Regions from separate parts of the Streptomyces gobitricini genome, predicted to be linked through region 3. Evidence: riboswitches for the same ligand, from Rfam matches in the RefSeq annotation. Region 3 holds a riboswitch; each other region holds the start of a gene.

Region 1 (4,620 bases), on a different contig from region 3:
CGATGACCAGGTCCGGGTGGACGCCGTCCATGGTGTCGGGGTTGCCGGCCTTGCCGATTCCGGTGATGCGGCCGTCGCGGATGCCGATGTCGGCCTTGACGACGCCCCAGTGGTCGATGATGACGGCGCCGGTGACGACGGTGTCGGGAGCGCCTTCGGCGCGGGTGGCGCGGGACTGGCCCATGGACTCGCGGATCACCTTGCCGCCACCGAACACCGCCTCGTCGCCCGAGCGTCCGGGTCCGCCGGAGCGGTCCTCCTCGATCTCGACGAGCAGGTCGGTGTCGGCGAGCCGGATGCGGTCGCCGGTGGTGGGGCCGAAGAGGTCGGCGTACACGGGTCGGGGCAGTTCAGCCATCGAGAGGGCCTCCGGTCTCTCCGCGCAGGCCGGGGACGACGCGCAGCCCGGCGAGCGGTACGAGTTCGATGTCGACGGGGATGCCGGGCTCGAAGCGTACGGCGGTACCGGCGGCGATGTTGAGCCGCAGGCCGCGCGCGGCCGGACGGTCGAAGTCGAGGCCGGGGTTGGCCTCCGCGAAGTGGTAGTGCGAGCCGACCTGGACGGGCCGGTCGGCGGCGTTGAGGACGGTGAGGAGGGTGACGGGGCGCCCTTCGTTGAAGGGGACGGGCTCGTCCGCGTACAGGATCTCTCCGGGGATCATCGGCGGCGTCCCCCGTCAGAGGATCGGGTCGTGGACGGTGACGAGCTTGGTGCCGTCGGGGAAGGTGGCCTCGACCTGGACGTCGTGGATCATCTCGGGGATGCCGTCCATGACGTCGTCGCGACTGAGCACCTTGCGGCCGGACGCCATGAGCTCGGCGACGGTACGGCCGTCGCGGGCCCCCTCCAGGATGTGGGAGGTGATGAGGGCGACGGCCTCGGGGTGGTTGAGCCTCACGCCGCGTGCCCTGCGCTTCTCCGCCACGTCGGCGGCGACATGGACGAGCAGTCGTTCCTGCTCGTGGGGGGTCAGTTGCACGTTTCACCTCACGGTCTCCCGCCCGATGTGGTCCCGGGCGCAGCGGGGACCCTATCCGGCTTCAACACTCTGTTGACCTGCGGGAACGAGTGTCACCCAGAGATATTTCCATCTCGGGACAGAGTTTTTCCGGGAGGTTAACTGCGCCTTTGCCCGCCCATGGACATCCGGGAACGCGGGCTCCGCGGCCCCGCCCCGGGCCCCCGAGCCCACGGGACCCCGCCCACGGCGCCCCGCACCGGGTGCGGGCCCTCGCGGGGCGCGCGACGGCGCTCCGCGACGCCCTGGCCTCGACGGACGAGCGCGGCGGGAGCGGTGCGCACGCCCACGCGCTCGCGCGGGCGTTCCGGGCCGTTGCGGTGAACGGCGCGCGGGACGCGTGACGGCGCCTCAGAACCGAGGTGCGGGACCGACCGGGCCCTCCCCCGGATGGGCTCAGGAGTACGACGAGCGATGCCTCGTTCAGCGTACGCAACCGGACGAATTTCGTACGACGCGAGTTGCGCACCGACTGTACACATCTGGCGGAATGTCAGGTTCCGCCGCTGGTACGGGGATCGTCGGCGTCACGCGGCGGGGGACCAAACAGACTCTGTCCACCCGAATGGATCAGTCGTGAGGAGCCTCACAAAAGGCCGTTTCGACTCGGAATTTCACCCCGGCATGGGTCAAGATCCCTGACGACGACAAGCCCCCGCCGCCGCGGCGGGGCGGTCCGGGCGGACGCCGAGTCCTGCCGCCGTCCGGATGACTGGTCGACAGGAGTGGATCGGCAGGAGTGGAGGACCCGAGCAGTGCGGGTGACCGAACGATGTACGTCCCATCGGTCGCCCTTGGGGTGAAGCCGCGCGAGCGGCCGGGCAACTTCGCCAGCCCGAACCCGACAGGTCATCCTTCACAGGCGGCTGACGAAGGGTTGCGCCATGACCGCGCAGATTCATGTCCCGTCTCTGCTCTCCCGGGCCGGTGCCGTCTCAGCACTCGCCCTCGCCGCCGTCGGCGGCCAGATGCTGGCGCCCGGCGCCGTGTCCGAGGCACAGGCCGCGCCGGCACACGGCACCAAGGCACTGAACATCGCCGCGTCCAAGAAGGGTGCACCGTACAAGTACGGAGCGGCGGGTCCCTCCCGCTTCGACTGCTCCGGCCTCACCCTGTACTCGTACAAGAAGGCCGGGAAGACGCTGCCGCGCACGGCCCAGCAGCAGTACAACAAGACGCGCCACATCTCCGCCTCCGGCCGGCAGAAAGGCGACCTCGTGTTCTTCCACCGGGGGAGCAACGTCTACCACGTCGGAATCTACGCGGGTAACAACAAGATCTGGCACTCACCGAAGTCGGGTTCGGTGGTGAAGCTGGACAAGATCTGGTCGAAGTCGGTCTGGTACGGGCGCGTCCGCTGAGCCTCCGGGCATGAGCGGTGGTGCGGGGGGTACTCGGGGTGAGTGTCCGGCGAGAGCCCCCGCACCGCGCGCAACGAGACGCCCCTGGAGCGTGCCGACCGCAACTTCGGCGAGCTGCTCCAGGAACTGCGCGTCACACAGACCGGCGTCCAGATCTTGTTCGCCTTCCTGCTGACGCTGGCGTTCACGTCCCGCTTCGAGTCGCTCGACTCCTACCAGCGGGGCCTGTACGTCGTGACGCTGCTGCTCTCGATGGTGGCGGCCGTCCTGCTGACCGCCCCCGCCGCCCTGCACCGCGCGCTCTTCCAGCAGGGCGCCAAGGCCCGCATCGTCTCCGTGTCGTCCCGGCTGGCGAGGATCGGGCTCGGCGTCCTGGCCCTGGCCCTCACCTCGTCCGTGTCGCTGGTCGTCGACGTGGTGCACGGCCGCCCGGAGGGCCTCGCGGCGGGCACTTTCACCCTGCTCGTCTGCGCCGGCCTGTGGGGGGTCCTCCCCTACCTCGTGCGGCGCCGGCTCGGCGCCCGGTCCCCGGAGCAGCCGGCGGGGACACGCCCGGGGCGCCGCGGCCCCCGCCGGTGACGCCGGCCACGGCCAGGGCGGGGCGGTCAGGTCTGGACCGGGACCGTCCAGGGGAGGGCGATCCAGACGGTCTTTCCCCCCTCCGGGGTGGGGGTGACCGAGAGACGGCCGCCGCACTCCGCCGCGAGCCAGCGGATGATGACCATGCCGCGGCCGTTGTCCTGCTGCACGGCCGCGGGCAGCCGCCGCGGCCAGCGCGGATGACTGTCGGTGACACCGATGCGCAGCCGCTCGTCGCGCTCCAGCCGTACGTCCACGGTGAAGGTCGGTGACAGGCCGAAGGTGTGCTGGACGGCGTTGGTGGCGAGCTCCGAGACGATCAGCCGGACCGTGTCGGCCGTTTCCGCGTCGTCGGGGAGGCCCCATTCCGTGAGGACGTCCGCCACGTATCTTCTGGCGGCGGATACCGAGACGGGGTCGCTCGGCAGAGTGACGGATGCTTCCTGATGGTCTGCCATGGCGACGCCGTCCCTTTCCCACCGGGGCCGGACTCCGACACGTACCGGATGTTTTGTGAGGACGGCCTCGGAATGCGCTTCGCGCCAGAGTGCCACTTATGTCGTCCCCGATGAGGGCGATCCACCAAGATCTGCATATATCTGTCGCTCGAAGCGGTGAACTCTGCTACGCGAGAACGGATTTGGGCGGCAAACTGGTGGGTTGGTCCGACGGCGGCAGGAGGCGGTCATGCGAGGCACTCGGCACGGTCCGGCGGTGCGTCGGCGCAAGCTCGGCGAGGAGTTGCGCGCGCTGCGCCTCGCGGCGGGCCTCACCAGCCGTGAGGCGGCGCGGCTGGCGGGCTGGCACCAGTCGAAGATGAGCCGGATCGAGACGGGTACGAGCGGGGTGACGGGCGCGGACGTGGCGCGGCTGCTCGACGCCTACGGCGTCCGCGACCCCCGGCTACGGGCCGTGCCGGAGGCGCTGGCGGGAGCGGTGGCGGACGGCGGCGGAGCGGGGTGGTGGCATGCGTACCGGGGGGTGCTGCCGCCTCCGTACCAGGACTTCATCAGCCTGGAGGCGCAGGCGTGCACGGCCCGCACCCTGGAGACGTCGGTGGTGCCGGGCCTTTTGCAGACGGCGGAGTACGCGCGTGCGGTGACGCGGGCGGCGCTGGGCGGGGTGCCGGCGGCGACGGTCGATTCGTTGGTGCGGGTGCGGATCGCGCGGCAGGAGGTGCTGCGCGCCGATCCTCCGCTGCGGCTGGAGGCGGTGCTCGACGAGGCGGTGCTGCGGCGGCGGGTGGGCGGGGCGGGGGTGATGAAACAGCAGTTACGGCAGTTGCTGGAGTGGTCGCGGTTGCCCCATGTGCGGCTTCAGGTGCTGCCGTTCACCCTGGGCGAGTACGTCGGTCTCTCCGGGCCTTTCGTTATCTTCTCCTTTCCGAACATTTCCGATCTGGATGTGGTTGCTCTTGACCACTTGACGAGTAGCCTCTATCTGGAACGCACGGAAGACCTCGAGGCGTACGGGGCCGCCTTCCGCACCATGCAGGAGCACGCCCTGTCGCCCGGGGACACATCGGACCTCATCGCCGGGATCGGTGACGGCGCGTAGGGAGAGGGCACCCCCCATGTCGGCTCACCCCGCACACCACGACCTCCCCCACTGGCGGCGCAGCAGCCGCAGCGTGGGCATGAACAACTGCGTCGAGGCCGCCC
Region 2 (4,620 bases), on a different contig from region 3:
ACGGGAGGTGGACCGGTTCGTGGAGGCGTTCACCGCGGTCATGGACGAGGCGCACAGCGGTGGCGGTCTGATCTGGGACTTCGGCCGCACACTGATGAAGCAGGCGGTGGCCAACCGATAGTTTTTGCCTCCTGGGCAAAAAAATTGCCCCGGAGGCAAGGGTGGTGGCGCAATGAGTGCATGAGCACTCCCGCCGAGGCGCCGTCCACGCCGTCGGGCCCCGGACCCTCCGGACCGGGACCCTCCGGCCCCGGTCCGTCCGACCCGTCCTCCGCCGCCATCCCGGACGTGGCGCCCCAGCTGCGCGCGCTGCGCCGGCGCCGGGGCCTCACCCTGGAGGCCGCCGCGCAGCGCGCCGGACTCTCCCCGGCCCACCTGTCGCGGCTGGAGACCGGTCGCCGCCAGCCCTCCCTGCCGATGCTGCTCGGCCTCGCCCGCGTCTACGGCACGACCGTCTCCGACCTGCTGGGCGAGGTGCCTCCGGAGCGCGACCCCGTCGTCCGGGGCGGCCGGGCGGAGCCCGCCGAGGCGGACGGCTGGGTCTACCACCAGGCCGGCGGCCCCGGACGGGCGATGCAGGCACTGCGAGTGCGGGTGCCCTACGCCACGCGGCACGACCTCGTACGCGTCCACCCTGGGGAGGAGTGGCTGTACGTCCTCGACGGGCGGGTGCGCCTGGCCCTCGGGGAGGCGGTCCACGTCCTCGACCCCGGGGACAGCGCGCACTTCGACTCGCTGACCCCGCACCGTATCGCCGCGGCCACCCGCGGTGGGGCGGAGCTGCTCTTCGTCCACACCCTCATGCAGAGCGCCGCGGCCGACCTGTGCCTCGGCGCGGGCGCCCACCGGCGCTGACCCCGATCGGAGCGTTCGCATGTCGTACGAAGGGAAGTTCCCCAGGGGGCTCGTGATCCGGCTCTTCGCCTACCTGGTGGCGGGCCACCTCTTCGCGGCCTTCCTCTACCTGCTGTTCGCGCTCGGGGCCGAGTAGGGCTCAGCCCTCGTCGAGCAGCCGCTCGCGCAGCCGCTCCCGGGTCTCGTCGCTCAGCTTCAGTCCCTCGGTCAGGTAGCGGTCGGTCGAGCCCCAGGTCTCCTCGATCGTCGAGAAGGCCGCCGCCAGGTAGTCGAGGCGCGCCTCGAAGAGCGGGTTGAGCAGCTCCATGACCTCGGGCGACATACCGGCCGGGGAGCTGTCGCTGCGGCGCACCTTGTAGCGGCGGCGCGGGTCGTTGGACTTGAGGTAGTCCTCCTCGATCGCGTCCCGCTCGACGCCGACCGCCAGCAGCGCCACCGCTATGGACAGACCCGCCCGGTCCTTGCCGGCGGCGCAGTGCATCAGGGCCGGGACGCTGTCCTCGGCGAGGGCGTGCAGCACGCGGCTGTGCTCCGCGGTGCGCTCCTTGATGATCTCGCGGTACGAGGCCGTCATCCGGGCCGCCGCCTTGCCGTCGTCGAGGATCGACCGCAGCTGGTCGAGGTCGCCGTCGCGGACCATGGTCCAGAACTCCGCTCCGTCGGCCGGGTCGGAGAGCGGGATGTTCACGTTCCGCACCCCGGGCAGCTCGACGTCCGGGCCTTCCAGTCTCTGGTCGGCGGCGTTGCGGAAGTCGAAGATGGTGTGCAGGCCGAGGCCGGCCAGGAAGGCGGCGTCCTCGCCCGTGGCGTGCGCGAGGTGGCCGCTGCGGTAGAGCCTGCCCTGGCGCACCCGCCGGCCGTCCGCGGTCGGAAGCCCGCCGACGTCACGGAAGTTGCGCACTCCGGTCAGCTCGGGCTCGATCGACGGGACCTGCGGCAGCTGCTGCGTCACGGGGGCTCCTCCGTGTGTGCGGTCGGCGTCGGCCGCCGACGATGTCGCGGTCCGACGATACGACATCGGTTCGTGGGGCAATCAATCTCTGTGCGCCTCGTACATTCGTTGCCCTTCCCATGATCGGGGCCGTCCCGGGAACCGTCGAGACGGGAGGCCGGCACCCGTGATCCGGGTGGTGGGGGAGGGGCGGGCGAGGCGACCGTCCGGGGCGCGGCACCGGCACGGGGCCGGTGGAGCCTCCGTACGGGGGGCCGGGGAGGGCGAGGGGGCTGGGGGCCGGCAGGCCGGGAGGCCGCGAGTGCGCGGGTCCGCTCGCCGACAGAGGTGCCGGGGGAGCGTGGGGGGCGGGCGACCGGCCGTACATGTGGGGGGCGAAGGGACCGCGTGCGGTGCCTGGTCTGAGATGTCTGCCCTATTTCGCACTGGTTTGTCGCCTGGCTGGACGGAGTCCCGGTGTCGCTGCCATGGGGCGGCGGCCGACGATGGATTGAGGCTTCTCGCTGTATCTCGTCAAGAAATGGGGCTTCTGTCCGTATTGGTGGTTTAGGTGCAACATGCCCCGACGGTAAGGGAGGTGGCGCGGGGTCACGTGAGCAGCGTCATAACCGTGACCGTCCGTGGCGGGGCGCGCCCCGTGAATTCCGTGCCCAGGAAGGGAATTCATGATCCGGGTTCCACGGAGGGTGACGGGAATTCCCCGGCCGCCGCACCCCTGGGAATGCCGGGACGAAAGAGGCGGCTTGTTCACGCCGACCCGGCTCGCTTACGGTCACGGCAATCCGGCCGGACCGCCGAATCCTGCCACCGGTCGGAATTCGCACCCACCCACGTGTGGCAGGAGCGGGGGACCCAGGTAAGTCGCCGTACCGGAATACCGGGACGGCTCGGGGTGAAGTCGCGTCAAGGCGCGGCCGGACAACTCCAGTCCGAACCCGACAGCTCACCTCGCAGGCGCCGGAGAGGAATTCGCCATGCCCGCCACGGGTAAGCACCGCCGTCCCAAGTCCAACTCCCTCACGCGGGGTTTCGTCGCCGCCGGAACGGGTGGCGCCGCCATCGCCCTCCCGCTGCTCGGAGCCACCGGTGCGCACGCCGCCCCTGCCACCGCGCCCCAGCAGGCCGTCAGCGCCGCCGTCGAGGCCGCCCCGGTCGCCGCCGCGCAGAAGGCCGCGCCGCGCACGTACACCGTCGTCGCGGGTGACTACCTCTCCAAGATCGCCAAGAACAAGAACGTCAAGGGCGGCTGGCAGAAGCTGTACCAGGACAACCGCCAGGTCGTCGGCGAGGACCCGTCGCTGATCCTCCCGGGCATGAAGCTCACGCTCGGCGCCAAGTCCACGGCCGCTCCGGCGAAGGCCGCTCCGGCGAAGCAGAAGGCGGCCCCGGCCAAGCCGAAGGCCGACGACACCCGTAGCGAGACCCGCGCCTCGCGCTCCGCCGCGAAGGCCGCTGCCCCGGCCCAGTCCGCCCCGAAGACCAGCGGCTCGGGCTTCACCGCCCCGGTGGACGCCGGCGTCACCACCCCCTACCGGGCCTCCGGCTCCAGCTGGTCCTCCGGTTACCACACGGGCGTCGACTTCTCCGCCTCCTCCGGCACCACCGTCAAGGCCGTGGGCGCGGGCACCGTCGTCTCGGCCGGCTGGAGCGGCGCGTACGGCAACGAGGTCGTCATCCAGCACACCGACGGCACCTACTCGCAGTACGCCCACCTCTCCTCGCTGTCCGTCTCCTCCGGCCAGTCCGTGAGCGGTGGCCAGCAGATCGGCCTGTCCGGCTCCACCGGCAACTCCACCGGCCCGCACCTGCACTTCGAGATCCGGACCAGCCCCAGCTACGGCTCGGACATCGACCCGCTGGCGTACCTCCGCCAGAACGGCGTCTCCATCTGACGCCCCCGCGCCTCCACGAGTGACAGCGCTCCGCCCGGCACCGCCCCCCGGTGCCGGGCGGAGCCGTGTTCCGGCCTTGGGGGAATCTTGACCGGTGGTAAACATCACCCCCCGTCAACCCCTCTTACGGTCGCGTAGGTCACATCCCCGGGTGAAAAATGTGCTCCCGTGGCAGACGATTCGACATTCAGAGACAGTGACGTATTCGGGTCGTACGCGGCGATCGGTGACAGCTTCACCGAGGGCGTCGGAGACCCTGGCCCCGACGGAACGTTCGTCGGCTGGGCGGACCGCCTCGCGGTGCTGCTCGCCGACCGGCTGCCGGAGCCCGAGGAGTTCCGGTACGCCAACCTCGCCGTACGCGGGCGCCTCCTCGACCAGATCGTGGAGGAGCAGGTCCCGCGCGCCAAGGAACTCGCTCCCGACCTGGTGACCTTCTGCGCGGGCGGCAACGACATCATCCGGCCCGGCAGCGATCCGGACGACGTGGCCGAGCGCTTCGAGCGCGCCGTCGCCGACCTGCGGTCCGTGGTCGGCACGGTCCTGGTGACGACCGGGTTCGACACCCGGGCCATGCCCGTGCTGCGCCGGCTGCGGGGCAAGATCGCCACGTACAACGGCCATGTGCGCGCCGTCGCCGACCGCTACGGCTGCCCGGTGCTGGACCTGTGGTCCCTCAGGACCGTGCAGGACATGCGCGCCTGGGACGGCGACCGGCTCCACCTGTCGCCCGAGGGCCACACACGCGTCGCGCTCCGGGCCGGCCAGGTCCTGGGCGTCGATGTCCCCGCCGACCCCGACCAGCCCTGGCCGCCGCTGCCGCCGCGCGGCACCCTCGAAGTGCGCCGCGACGACATCAACTGGGCCCGCGAGTACCTCGTCCCGTGGATCGGCCGCCGGCTGCGCGGCGAATCGTCCGGT
Region 3 (4,620 bases):
GATGTACAGGCCCACGTGGCTGACGCCCGAGTAGAAGAACACCAGGTCGCCCGGGGCCAGGGCGGACCGGGACACCCGCCGGCCGGTGTCGATCTGGCTGTACGTCGTGCGCGGCAGCGACACGCCCGCCGAGCGCCAGGCGGCCTGGGTGAGCCCCGAGCAGTCGAAGGCCGACGGACCGGTGGCGCCCCACACGTACGGCTTGCCCAGGGCCCCGTACGCGTACGCGACGGCTTGCGCGGCGCGCGGGTTGGGGGCCCCGACAGCGGCTCGCCGCGGGGCGGGACCGCGCGGGGCGGCGCCCTGCGGGGTGGCGCTCCGCGCCGCGGTACCGGAAGGGGCGCCGTCGTACGCCGCGCGCTCGGCGGCGGTGAGCCGGGCGAGGAGCTTCTCGGCGGCGGCCAGCCTGTCCTGGACGGCCGCCTTGTGGCGGGACAGCTCCGCCTGGCGGGCCGTCAGGTCGCGCAGCCGCCCGGCGGCCTCGGCGCGCAGCCGGGCGAGCTCGGTGACCTCGCTCCGGGCGGCACCGACGGCCGTGGCGTGCCGGTCGCCGACCCGGTCCGCGAGGGCGGCCCCCCGGAGGTAGGCGTCCGGGTCGCTGGAGAGCGCGAGCCGGGCGGCGGGACCGAGGCCGCCGCCGCGGTACTGGGCGGAGGCCACGGAGCCGAGCGCGTCGCGGGCGGCGTTGAGCCGGGCGGTCCGGCGGGCGGCCTCGTCGCGCAGGGAGTCCAGTTCCTCCTCGGTCCTCTTGGCTTCCTCCTTGACGCCGTTGTACTTCTCGGTGGCCTCCTCGGCCTCCCGGTACAGCCGGTCGGCCTCCGCCTTGACCTGGGCCGGGCTCCGGTGGGGTTCGGCGTGCCCGGAACCCTGGAAGACGGTGGCGGTGGCCGCCCCGGCGAGTGCCAGGGTGAGGGCCACGCGGCCGTTCAGCGGGTGCTGCTTGGGTTTCCGGTGCGCTGCCACGAGGGCGGTCACTTCCCTTCGGCGGGGTGGGGCCTGGGGCAGGACGCTAAGCCCGGCGGTAACGGCCGGGCGGCGGCATGACCGCTATTGACCGCAGGTGAGGGTTCCGGAGCGGATTCGGAGAGGCACACGCTCTCGGAATCCCGCATTCCGTATCGGCCGCGACCGATGCGACGGATGAGGCGACCCTCACCGGCGCCCGGTGGTATGGCCCCGGTTAGGCTCCGCCCCATGGACGTACTCATCAATGTCTTCGTCGCGTTGCACGTCATCGGTATCGCCGCCCTCCTGGGCGGCTTCCTGACCCAGATGAAGGCGATGGGCGAGGGTACGGCGCGCTTCGGCCCCGCGATGCTGCACGGCGCGCTGCTCATGCTGATCACGGGAGTCGCCCTGGTCGGCCTCAACCAGGCCGACGACCAGACCGTGAACAACGTCAAGATCGGTGTGAAGCTGGCGATCCTGGTCGTCATCCTCGGCCTGGTCTACGTCAAGCGTGACGAGGAAAGGGTCGACAAGGCGGTCTTCGGAGCCGTGGGCGGCCTGACCGTGGTGAACATCTTCATCGCCACGCTCTGGACCTGACCGGCCCTCGGGCGCCCGGGCGGCGGCCTCGTCCAGGAGTCCGCCACCCGCCGCGGCCCGTCCCGCTCCGGTACCACCGTGCCCGTCGGGCCCGTCGGGCCCGTCGGACCTCGGCGCGGCCGACCGGACGGCCGGTCGCTCGCAACGCCGTGCCGGTGGGCGGTGCCCGGCCCGACGCCGAGGCCCGGTTCGGGCAGGCGCTGAGGGGCGTTGCCCCGTCATGCCGGGCGGGTCGTGTCAGGCCGGGCGCACACTGCTGTGGATGGGCATGTGGTGGATGGACTCCTCGCGGACGTCCTCCCCGGGCCCGGGCGCGTGGATCATCTTCCCGCCGCCCTTGCAGATGCCCACGTGGCTGATGTCGTCGTGGAAGAACACCAGGTCGCCGGGGCGCAGGTCCTCCGTACGGACCCGGGTCCCCGCCCGCGCCTGCTCCCACGTGGTACGGGGGAGGTCGACCCCCGCCGCCCGCCACGCGGCCTGGGTGAGCCCGGAGCAGTCGTACGAGCTCGGGCCGGTGGCGCCCCACACGTACGGCTTGCCCGTCTGGGCCTCGGCGAAGGCGACGACCTCGCGGGCCTTGGCGGTGTGACCGCTCTCGTCGTCCGCCTGCGCCTGCATCTGCGTGTGCGGCTGCTGCGGCTGCTCCCGCCACTGCTCGTGGCGCTCGGGGACCTCTGCCGCCCCCGCCTCCGCCCGCGCCCGCTCCCCGGCCGTGAGCAGCGCAAGCAGCGCCCGGGCGTCGCCGAGCTTGCGCTGCACGGCCTGCTTGGTGGCGCGGAGGGAGGCCTGCGAGGCGCTGAGTGACTCCGGCGGCTGCCGCGTGGCCTCCGCCCGCTGGTGCGCGGTGTGGGGCTGCTGTGCCGGCGAGCCGGTGAGTGACTCGTGCCGCCGGTCGGTGAGCCGGTCCACCGGCTGCGCCTGTTCCACGAACGCCCGGGGCATGTCCGGGAAGGCAGGTGACGTGGCCGGGGCCCGGCCGCCGGAGCGGTGCTGGGGGGCCGCGTGGGGCCCCGGGGTGTGGCGCGAATCGTGCGGCGCCTCCGTACGCCGGGTGGCGTCGTCGCGCGTCCCGCCGGCCTCGCGCCACCGCTCTTCCCCGGCCTGCGCCGTCTGCCCGGCCTGCGCTGCCCGCCCGGCCCACCCGGCCCGCCCCGCCCGCTCGGCCCGCTCGGCCCGCCCCGCCCGCTCGGCCCGCTCGGCCCGCTCGGTCTGCTTGGTCTGCTTGGTGCTGCCGTACTGCCGCGTCGCCGTGCCCGCCTGCCGGTAGAGGTCGTCGACCTTTCTCTGTACCTCCTCGACCGTCGGCTTGCGCTCCGGGTCGCCCGCCGCGCCGGGCGCGGCGGTCGCGCTCTGTGACGACAGGAGCGTGACCGAGGCCAGGGCGGCGGCCGTCGTGACCCCGACGGCGGGGGAGTGGGCATGCAGGGTCTGCAAGGTGCGCGATGCGCGCGGCTTGCGATGCGACGCCAAGGCCGGCATCTCCTTCCGTGGACCGCCTACCGGGTCAGCTGTCAGGTTCGGGCGGAACGGAAGGTGCCCTACGGCCGTGCCCGAGGGGCTGCGGGCCGATTCACCTCGGTCGTACGTGTGGGTCCCCGGTTCCGGACTGCCGCGGAGGCAGCACGAATTCGGCGTGGGCGATCCGACTGGCGTGGTTCGCCGATGAGAGAACGGACCGCTTGGGCGAGCACGCTAGCCAACCTGTGGTGGTGCTGTGAAGGATGATGTTCGATATGCCCGATACGTATTCGTGACCTTGGCGTGATGTCGTCGAATCGGTACGGAGGGTGATGAGTCGGACCTGTTTCCGGTTCGTCCACGGCTGTCAGTGGGGCGGCCTAGACTCGATAGGCGATGAGCAGCCTCTTTGACGACAGCTTCCTGGCGGACCTCCGGAACCACGCCTCCGACGAGCCCCCGCCGCCGCCCGAGGACTCCGACGGCCCCGGGGACGCCCCGGCCGCGGAGGAGGTCCCGCACGACCTCTTCGGCGACCGCTTCGACGTGCCCCCGGCCCGCGACGCCTACCACCGCGACGGCGCCCCGCGCACCGTCGTGGACCCCGCCGCGCTGCTGGAGGGGCTCAACGACCAGCAGCGCGCCGCCGTGGCGCACACCGGCTCGCCGCTGCTCATCGTCGCCGGAGCCGGATCGGGCAAGACCCGGGTGCTGACCCACCGCATCGCCCACCTGCTGGCGACGCGCCACGTCCACCCCGGCCAGATACTGGCGATCACCTTCACCAACAAGGCAGCCGGCGAGATGAAGGAGCGCGTCGAGCAGCTCGTCGGCCCGCGCGCCAACGCCATGTGGGTCATGACCTTCCACAGCGCGTGTGTCCGCATCCTGCGCCGTGAGTCGAAGAAGCTCGGCTTCACCTCGTCCTTCTCGATCTACGACGCGGCCGACTCCAAGCGGCTGATGGCCCTGGTCTGCCGCGACCTGGACCTGGACCCGAAGAAGTTCCCGCCGAAGTCGTTCAGCGCCAAGATCTCGAACCTGAAGAACGAGCTGATCGACGAGGAGACCTTCGCCGACCAGGCCGATGGGGGCACCTCCCACGCCGAAGGCGTAGGGGGAGGGTTCGAGAAGACCCTCGCCGAGGCCTACCGGATGTACCAGGCACGGCTGCGCGAGGCCAACGCCCTGGACTTCGACGACATCATCATGACGACGGTCCACCTGCTCCAGGCGTTCCCCGATGTCGCCGAGCACTACCGCCGCCGTTTCCGGCACGTACTCGTCGACGAGTACCAGGACACCAATCACGCGCAGTACACCCTGGTCCGCGAGCTGGTGGGGACCGGATACGAGGACCTGGACCCGGCCGAGCTGTGCGTCGTCGGTGACGCCGACCAGTCGATCTACGCCTTCCGCGGCGCGACGATCCGCAACATCCTCCAGTTCGAGGAGGACTACCCGGACGCGACCACCATCCTGCTGGAGCAGAACTACCGCTCCACGCAGACCATCCTGTCCGCCGCCAACGCGGTCATCGAGCGCAACGAGAGCCGCCGTCCCAAGAACCTGTGGACGAACGCCGGTGAGGGCGCCCGGATCATCGGGTAC
Region 4 (4,620 bases), on a different contig from region 3:
CGGTCGGCGCCACCACCGCGCGCCATTGCGGCTGTTCCCCGCACTCCACGGCACGACGTGGCCCGTTCACCCGATACCCGATCGGATGGCGGGCGCCGTGGGGCTATGCTCAGGGGTGGCGCGTCGAGGGCCGTTAGCTCAATTGGCAGAGCAGCGGACTTTTAATCCGTTGGTTGTGGGTTCGAGTCCCACACGGCCTACGAATCAGCCCCAGGTCGGAGACTCTCCGACCTGGGGCTGACGCCGTTTCGGGAACGCCGCGGAAGCCGCCCCGGGACCCGCCGGGTGCCGCAGGGGGCGACGAGGCGCGCTCCGGCCGCGCAGGGGCCGGGCGCCATCAGGACCGTTTTGTCCCCTCCGGGTCGGCTGCCAGCGATATTGGTTAGGGATCGTGCTCCGGATGGCGTAGGGTGGTGTTCACCGACGCGGGGTGGAGCAGCTCGGTAGCTCGCTGGGCTCATAACCCAGAGGTCGCAGGTTCAAATCCTGTCCCCGCTACTGATGAGAAGGCCCGGTGCGCATGCGCACCGGGCCTTCGTCATGTCCGGACCGGAGCGTGTCGCTCGGTAGGCGGACGGCGGGCCGCCGTGCGGCGCGGCTCCGGGCGGCCGGGACGGGGCACGGTACCGTCCGCAGCCGTGGGTGGACCGGGGAGGAAAGCAGCGGTGGCGCGACGAGCACGGGACGGCGACGGCGGGCGGGAGGGTGTCCGGCTATTCGCCCGCTCGCTGCCCTGGCTGCTGGTCGCGGGGGGTGTGGCGTACGAGCTGACGACCCCGCGCAGTTTCACCGCCGTGCCGTTGTTCGTCGCCGCCCCGCTGGTCGCGGCGCCGCTGTTCGCCGCGCGGACGACGCTGCTGTCCGGCCTCTTCGCGGTCCTGGCCATGCTGGCCCTGCACCTGGGCAACGGCACGCTGGACGAGACCCAGACCATCACCGAGATCGTCACCGTGGCGGTGGTCGCGGCGCTCGCGCTGCTGATCAACCGGGTGGTGCGGCGCGGCGGTGAGCGGCTCGCGTCGGCCCGGGTGATCGCCGAGACCGCGCAGCGGGCGGTGCTGCCGACGCCCGCCGAGCGGATCGGGGGTCTTCAGGTGGCGGCGCGGTACGAGGCGGCGCAGGCGGACGCCTTCATCGGCGGTGACCTCTTCGCGGTGCAGGACACCCCGTACGGGGTGCGGCTGGTGGTCGGCGACGTACGCGGGAAGGGCATGGGCGCGGTCGAGGCGGTGGCGGTGGTCATCGGGGCGTTCCGGGAGGCGGCGGAGCAGGAGAGCTCCCTGGAGGGCGTGGCGCAGCGGCTGGAGCGGGCGCTGGCCCGGGAGGGGACGCGGCGGGACGGTCTGGACGCCTTCGAGGGGTTCACCACCGCGGTGCTGGCGGAGATCCCGCGCGGGGAGGCGGTGGTGCGGGTGGTGGACCGGGGGCACCCGGAGCCGCTGATGCTGTACGCGGACGGGCGCGTCGAACCGCTGGAGCAGGCGGAGCCCGCGCTGCCGCTGGGCATGGCCGAGCTGGGCGGGTGGCCGGACCGGGCGTACGAGGTGCCGTACCCGGCGGGTGCGACGCTGCTCCTCTATACGGACGGTCTGTCGGAGGCGCGGGACGCGGAGGGGGTCTTCTACGATCCGGTCGCGCGGCTGGCGGGGCGGCTCTTCCCGGGGCCCGAGGCGGTGCTGGACGCGCTGGTGAGCGACGTACGGCGGCATACGGGAGGCGGGGCGACCGACGACTTGGCGCTGCTGGCGGTGAGCCGGCCGGCGGAGGGGCAGCCGGGGCGGCGGCGGACGATTCCGGTCGTGCCCCGGTCGGCTCCCGGTCCTTGAGCACGGTCTGTGACCGGCGGGTGTCACTGCGCATAACATATGACACACCGTCAGTATTACCGTGGTCGGTAAACGTTTCTGATGCGCGGTCAACTCGACCGTGTGTGTCCGGATGTGGCCCGGTTGATCCATGGCGCTACTGGTTAATGATCAGTAGGAACGGCTTGGAATCCGGAGCCCGCGTCTATTAACGTTCGATAACGCAGCGCGGTCGTCCCAGCCGTCGACAGAAACGGCACCGCGCGCGTGCGCCGAATTCCGCGAGGGAACCGGGGAACCACCACCTTGGGGTGAATCGGGCCGAAGTGGGCCCGTAGGAGACCTTCCTGCTCCGAACCCGTCAGCTAACCCGGTAGGCGAGAAGGAAGGAAAGGAGTGCGCCTCCGTGGCGTCCAACAGGCCTGCCCCCGAAGCCCCGTACGGCTCCATCGGCTCGTTCAACTCTTCGGGTATCCCGGACGCCGCCCCCGTAAACGGGGAGTGGGAAGAATGGAACCCCACCGAGGAAACCGTCCGCCCCGTCCGGGGCCGTCACCGCGTGGCCAAGCAGCGCGGCGGACTCGCCCGTAGCTCCACGGTCCTCGGCGTCGGCGTCATCGCCGCGGTGGGCGCGGGCGGCATGGCCACCGCGCAGGACAAGCCGGCGGTCTCCATATCCCTGCCGGACGCCCTCACGGAGAGCCTCCCGGACGCCGGTTCCCTGCCCGGCATCGGCTCCCTGATCTCCGGCGACTCGGAAGGCACCGAAGAGTCCGGCTCCGACTCCGCCGGTTCCGCCGAGGCGGCCGACGGGCCGTTCACCACCGCTTCCCTCGCCGGGACCACCGACCAGGCCGCCGGGGAGCAGAGCGGCGGCGCCGACGCGGGCGAGGCACTGCGCGCCCGCATCCTCCAGCAGGCCGAGCAGCAGCAGGCGTCCGCCGACGCCGAGGCGAAGGCGGCCGCGGAGACGGCCGCGGCCGAGCAGGCCGCCGCCGAGGCGAAGGCGCAGGCGACCGCCGCCGAGAAGCAGGCCGCCGAGGCGAAGGCCAAGGCGGACGCGGAAGCGAAGGCGAAGGCCGAGGCCGAGGCGAAGGCGGCGGAAGAGGCCCGGCTGGCCGAGCTGGCCGAACGGGCCGGAAGCTGGTCCCTGCCGACGTCCTCGTACACCATCACGTCCACCTACGGCCAGGCCGGCAACATGTGGTCCTCCGGCTACCACACGGGCCTCGACCTGGCCGCGCCCACGGGCACGCCCGCCAAGGCCGTCCACGGCGGCACCGTCAAGTCGGCCGGATGGTCGGGCTCGTACGGCTACCGCATCGTCCTGGAGCTGGAGGACGGCACGGAGGTCTGGTACTGCCACCTGTCGTCGATGACGGTCGGCGCCGGTCAGACGGTCACCACCGGGGAGACCATCGGCCGGGTCGGCGCCACCGGCAACGTCACCGGGCCGCACCTGCACCTGGAGGTGCACACCGCGGGCGGCGGGGGGATCGACCCGCTGGCCTGGCTGCGCGGCAAGGGCCTCACCGTCTGAGACCCCGCTCGTGAGGACCGGCTCCCGCTCGTGAGCGACCGGGCTCCGGCCCTGGACCCGGCGCCCCCGGCACGGCTCGCCGCCCGCCCGCCAGCCCGGGCTCGCCGCCCCGCCCTCCCGGCCGTCAAGCGCCGCCCGTCACGCGTCGCCCGCCGGCTAGTACCGGTACGGGTTGTAGCCGCCGTAGTCGAGGTGCGGGGGCGGCGCCCACACCCGGCCGGTGGCCCGCGCGGCGTACGTCAGCGCCGGCCCCGCCATCTCCTTGCGCTGCCACAGATGGTGCAGCAGCTCCTGCTCGCGCGCCACGAAGTCCGGGTCCGCCGCGCCCCGCCGGGCCCGGTGGCGCAGGAACGCCAGCGAGGTCGCGAACGCCTCGTACTCCCCGACCGCGCGGGTCGCCGCCGGGCCGAAGCAGCGCGCCGCGTACCCCCGGGCCAGACCGCGCGCCCGCATCGAGGAGAGCGCGAGCGGCTCCGCGGGCGAGAGCCAGCCGGCCGCGGCGTACGCGGGCAGCTCGCCGGATATCGTGCGCAGCTCGCGTTGCCGCGACCAGACCGCCAGCCACGTCAACAGCCCGAACGCCGGCACCATGAACGCCCCGTACACGGCGTAGAAGCCCCATGGCCCCAACGCCGCCGAGCCGTTCCACAGCGCGTGCACGCCCATCGCCAGGGTCAGTCCCAGCAGCGGCAGCGCGACCCTGCGGATCTTCTTGTGCCGGGCGGTGACCGCGGCGACGCCGAAGCCGATACCGGTGAGCACGGTGAACAGCGGGTGCGCGAACGGCGACATCACGATCCGTACGAAGAAGGTCGCGGCCGTGACCGACGCGAAGCCCGACGTCCCGAACTGCTGGTCCTCGCCGAAGGCGTTGCCGAGGTAGAGGATGTTCTCCGTGAAGGCGAACCCGGTCGCGGTGAACCCGGCGATGACCACGCCGTCGACGATGCCGGTGAAGTCCCTTCTGCGGAAGACGAAGACGAGCAGTACGGCGGCGGCCTTCGCGCTCTCCTCCACGACCGGCGCGACGACGGTGGCGCCGAGCGTGTCCGCGGACGCCGGGTCGGCGGTGGCCGTGGCTATCCAGCGGGTCGCGAAGGTGTTGGCGACGATCGCGATCAGCGCGGCCGCGCACGCGCCCCACGCGAACGAGAACAGCAGGTTCCGCCACGGGCCCGGCTCCACCCGGTCCAGCCAGCGGAACGCGGCCATGAGGAGCGGGACGGGGAGCAGGGCGAGGCCGAGCCCGACCAGGAAGCCCTCGGTGCCGGTCTG

The links. A riboswitch is a leader RNA that binds a small molecule or an ion and turns the genes downstream of it on or off. The one in region 3 is predicted to bind cyclic di-AMP.
Region 1: another riboswitch for cyclic di-AMP. It lies ahead of ABD347_RS23145 (C40 family peptidase); the one in region 3 lies ahead of ABD347_RS27555 (NlpC/P60 family protein).
Region 2: another riboswitch for cyclic di-AMP. It lies ahead of ABD347_RS18945 (M23 family metallopeptidase); the one in region 3 lies ahead of ABD347_RS27555 (NlpC/P60 family protein).
Region 4: another riboswitch for cyclic di-AMP. It lies ahead of ABD347_RS24475 (M23 family metallopeptidase); the one in region 3 lies ahead of ABD347_RS27555 (NlpC/P60 family protein).

What each region holds. Positions count from the first base shown of each region.
Region 1 is NZ_BAAASR010000026.1:102,617-107,236, reverse strand. It holds gene ABD347_RS23160 (urease subunit alpha) at 1-358, opposite strand, end outside; gene ABD347_RS23155 (urease subunit beta) at 351-662, opposite strand; gene ABD347_RS23150 (urease subunit gamma) at 678-980, opposite strand; cyclic di-AMP (ydaO/yuaA leader) riboswitch at 1,727-1,899, shown strand; gene ABD347_RS23145 (C40 family peptidase) at 1,904-2,380, shown strand; gene ABD347_RS23140 (DUF6328 family protein) at 2,423-2,959, shown strand; gene ABD347_RS23135 (ATP-binding protein) at 2,986-3,417, opposite strand; gene ABD347_RS23130 (helix-turn-helix domain-containing protein) at 3,647-4,516, shown strand; gene ABD347_RS23125 (DUF397 domain-containing protein) at 4,533-4,620, shown strand, end outside.
Region 2 is NZ_BAAASR010000020.1:89,416-94,035, reverse strand. It holds gene ABD347_RS18965 (aspartate aminotransferase family protein) at 1-121, shown strand, start outside; gene ABD347_RS18960 (XRE family transcriptional regulator) at 181-855, shown strand; gene ABD347_RS18955 (DUF6126 family protein) at 875-991, shown strand; gene ABD347_RS18950 (tyrosine-protein phosphatase) at 995-1,807, opposite strand; cyclic di-AMP (ydaO/yuaA leader) riboswitch at 2,619-2,779, shown strand; gene ABD347_RS18945 (M23 family metallopeptidase) at 2,782-3,699, shown strand; gene ABD347_RS18940 (SGNH/GDSL hydrolase family protein) at 3,868-4,620, shown strand, end outside.
Region 3 is NZ_BAAASR010000040.1:86,882-91,501, reverse strand. It holds gene ABD347_RS27565 (C40 family peptidase) at 1-963, opposite strand, end outside; gene ABD347_RS27560 (hypothetical protein) at 1,195-1,548, shown strand; gene ABD347_RS27555 (NlpC/P60 family protein) at 1,786-3,030, opposite strand; cyclic di-AMP (ydaO/yuaA leader) riboswitch at 3,029-3,195, opposite strand; gene pcrA (DNA helicase PcrA) at 3,406-4,620, shown strand, end outside.
Region 4 is NZ_BAAASR010000029.1:15,487-20,106, reverse strand. It holds tRNA gene ABD347_RS24490 (tRNA-Lys) at 128-200, shown strand; tRNA gene ABD347_RS24485 (tRNA-Met) at 425-498, shown strand; gene ABD347_RS24480 (PP2C family protein-serine/threonine phosphatase) at 666-1,826, shown strand; cyclic di-AMP (ydaO/yuaA leader) riboswitch at 2,066-2,200, shown strand; gene ABD347_RS24475 (M23 family metallopeptidase) at 2,212-3,345, shown strand; gene ABD347_RS24470 (PrsW family intramembrane metalloprotease) at 3,502-4,620, opposite strand, start outside.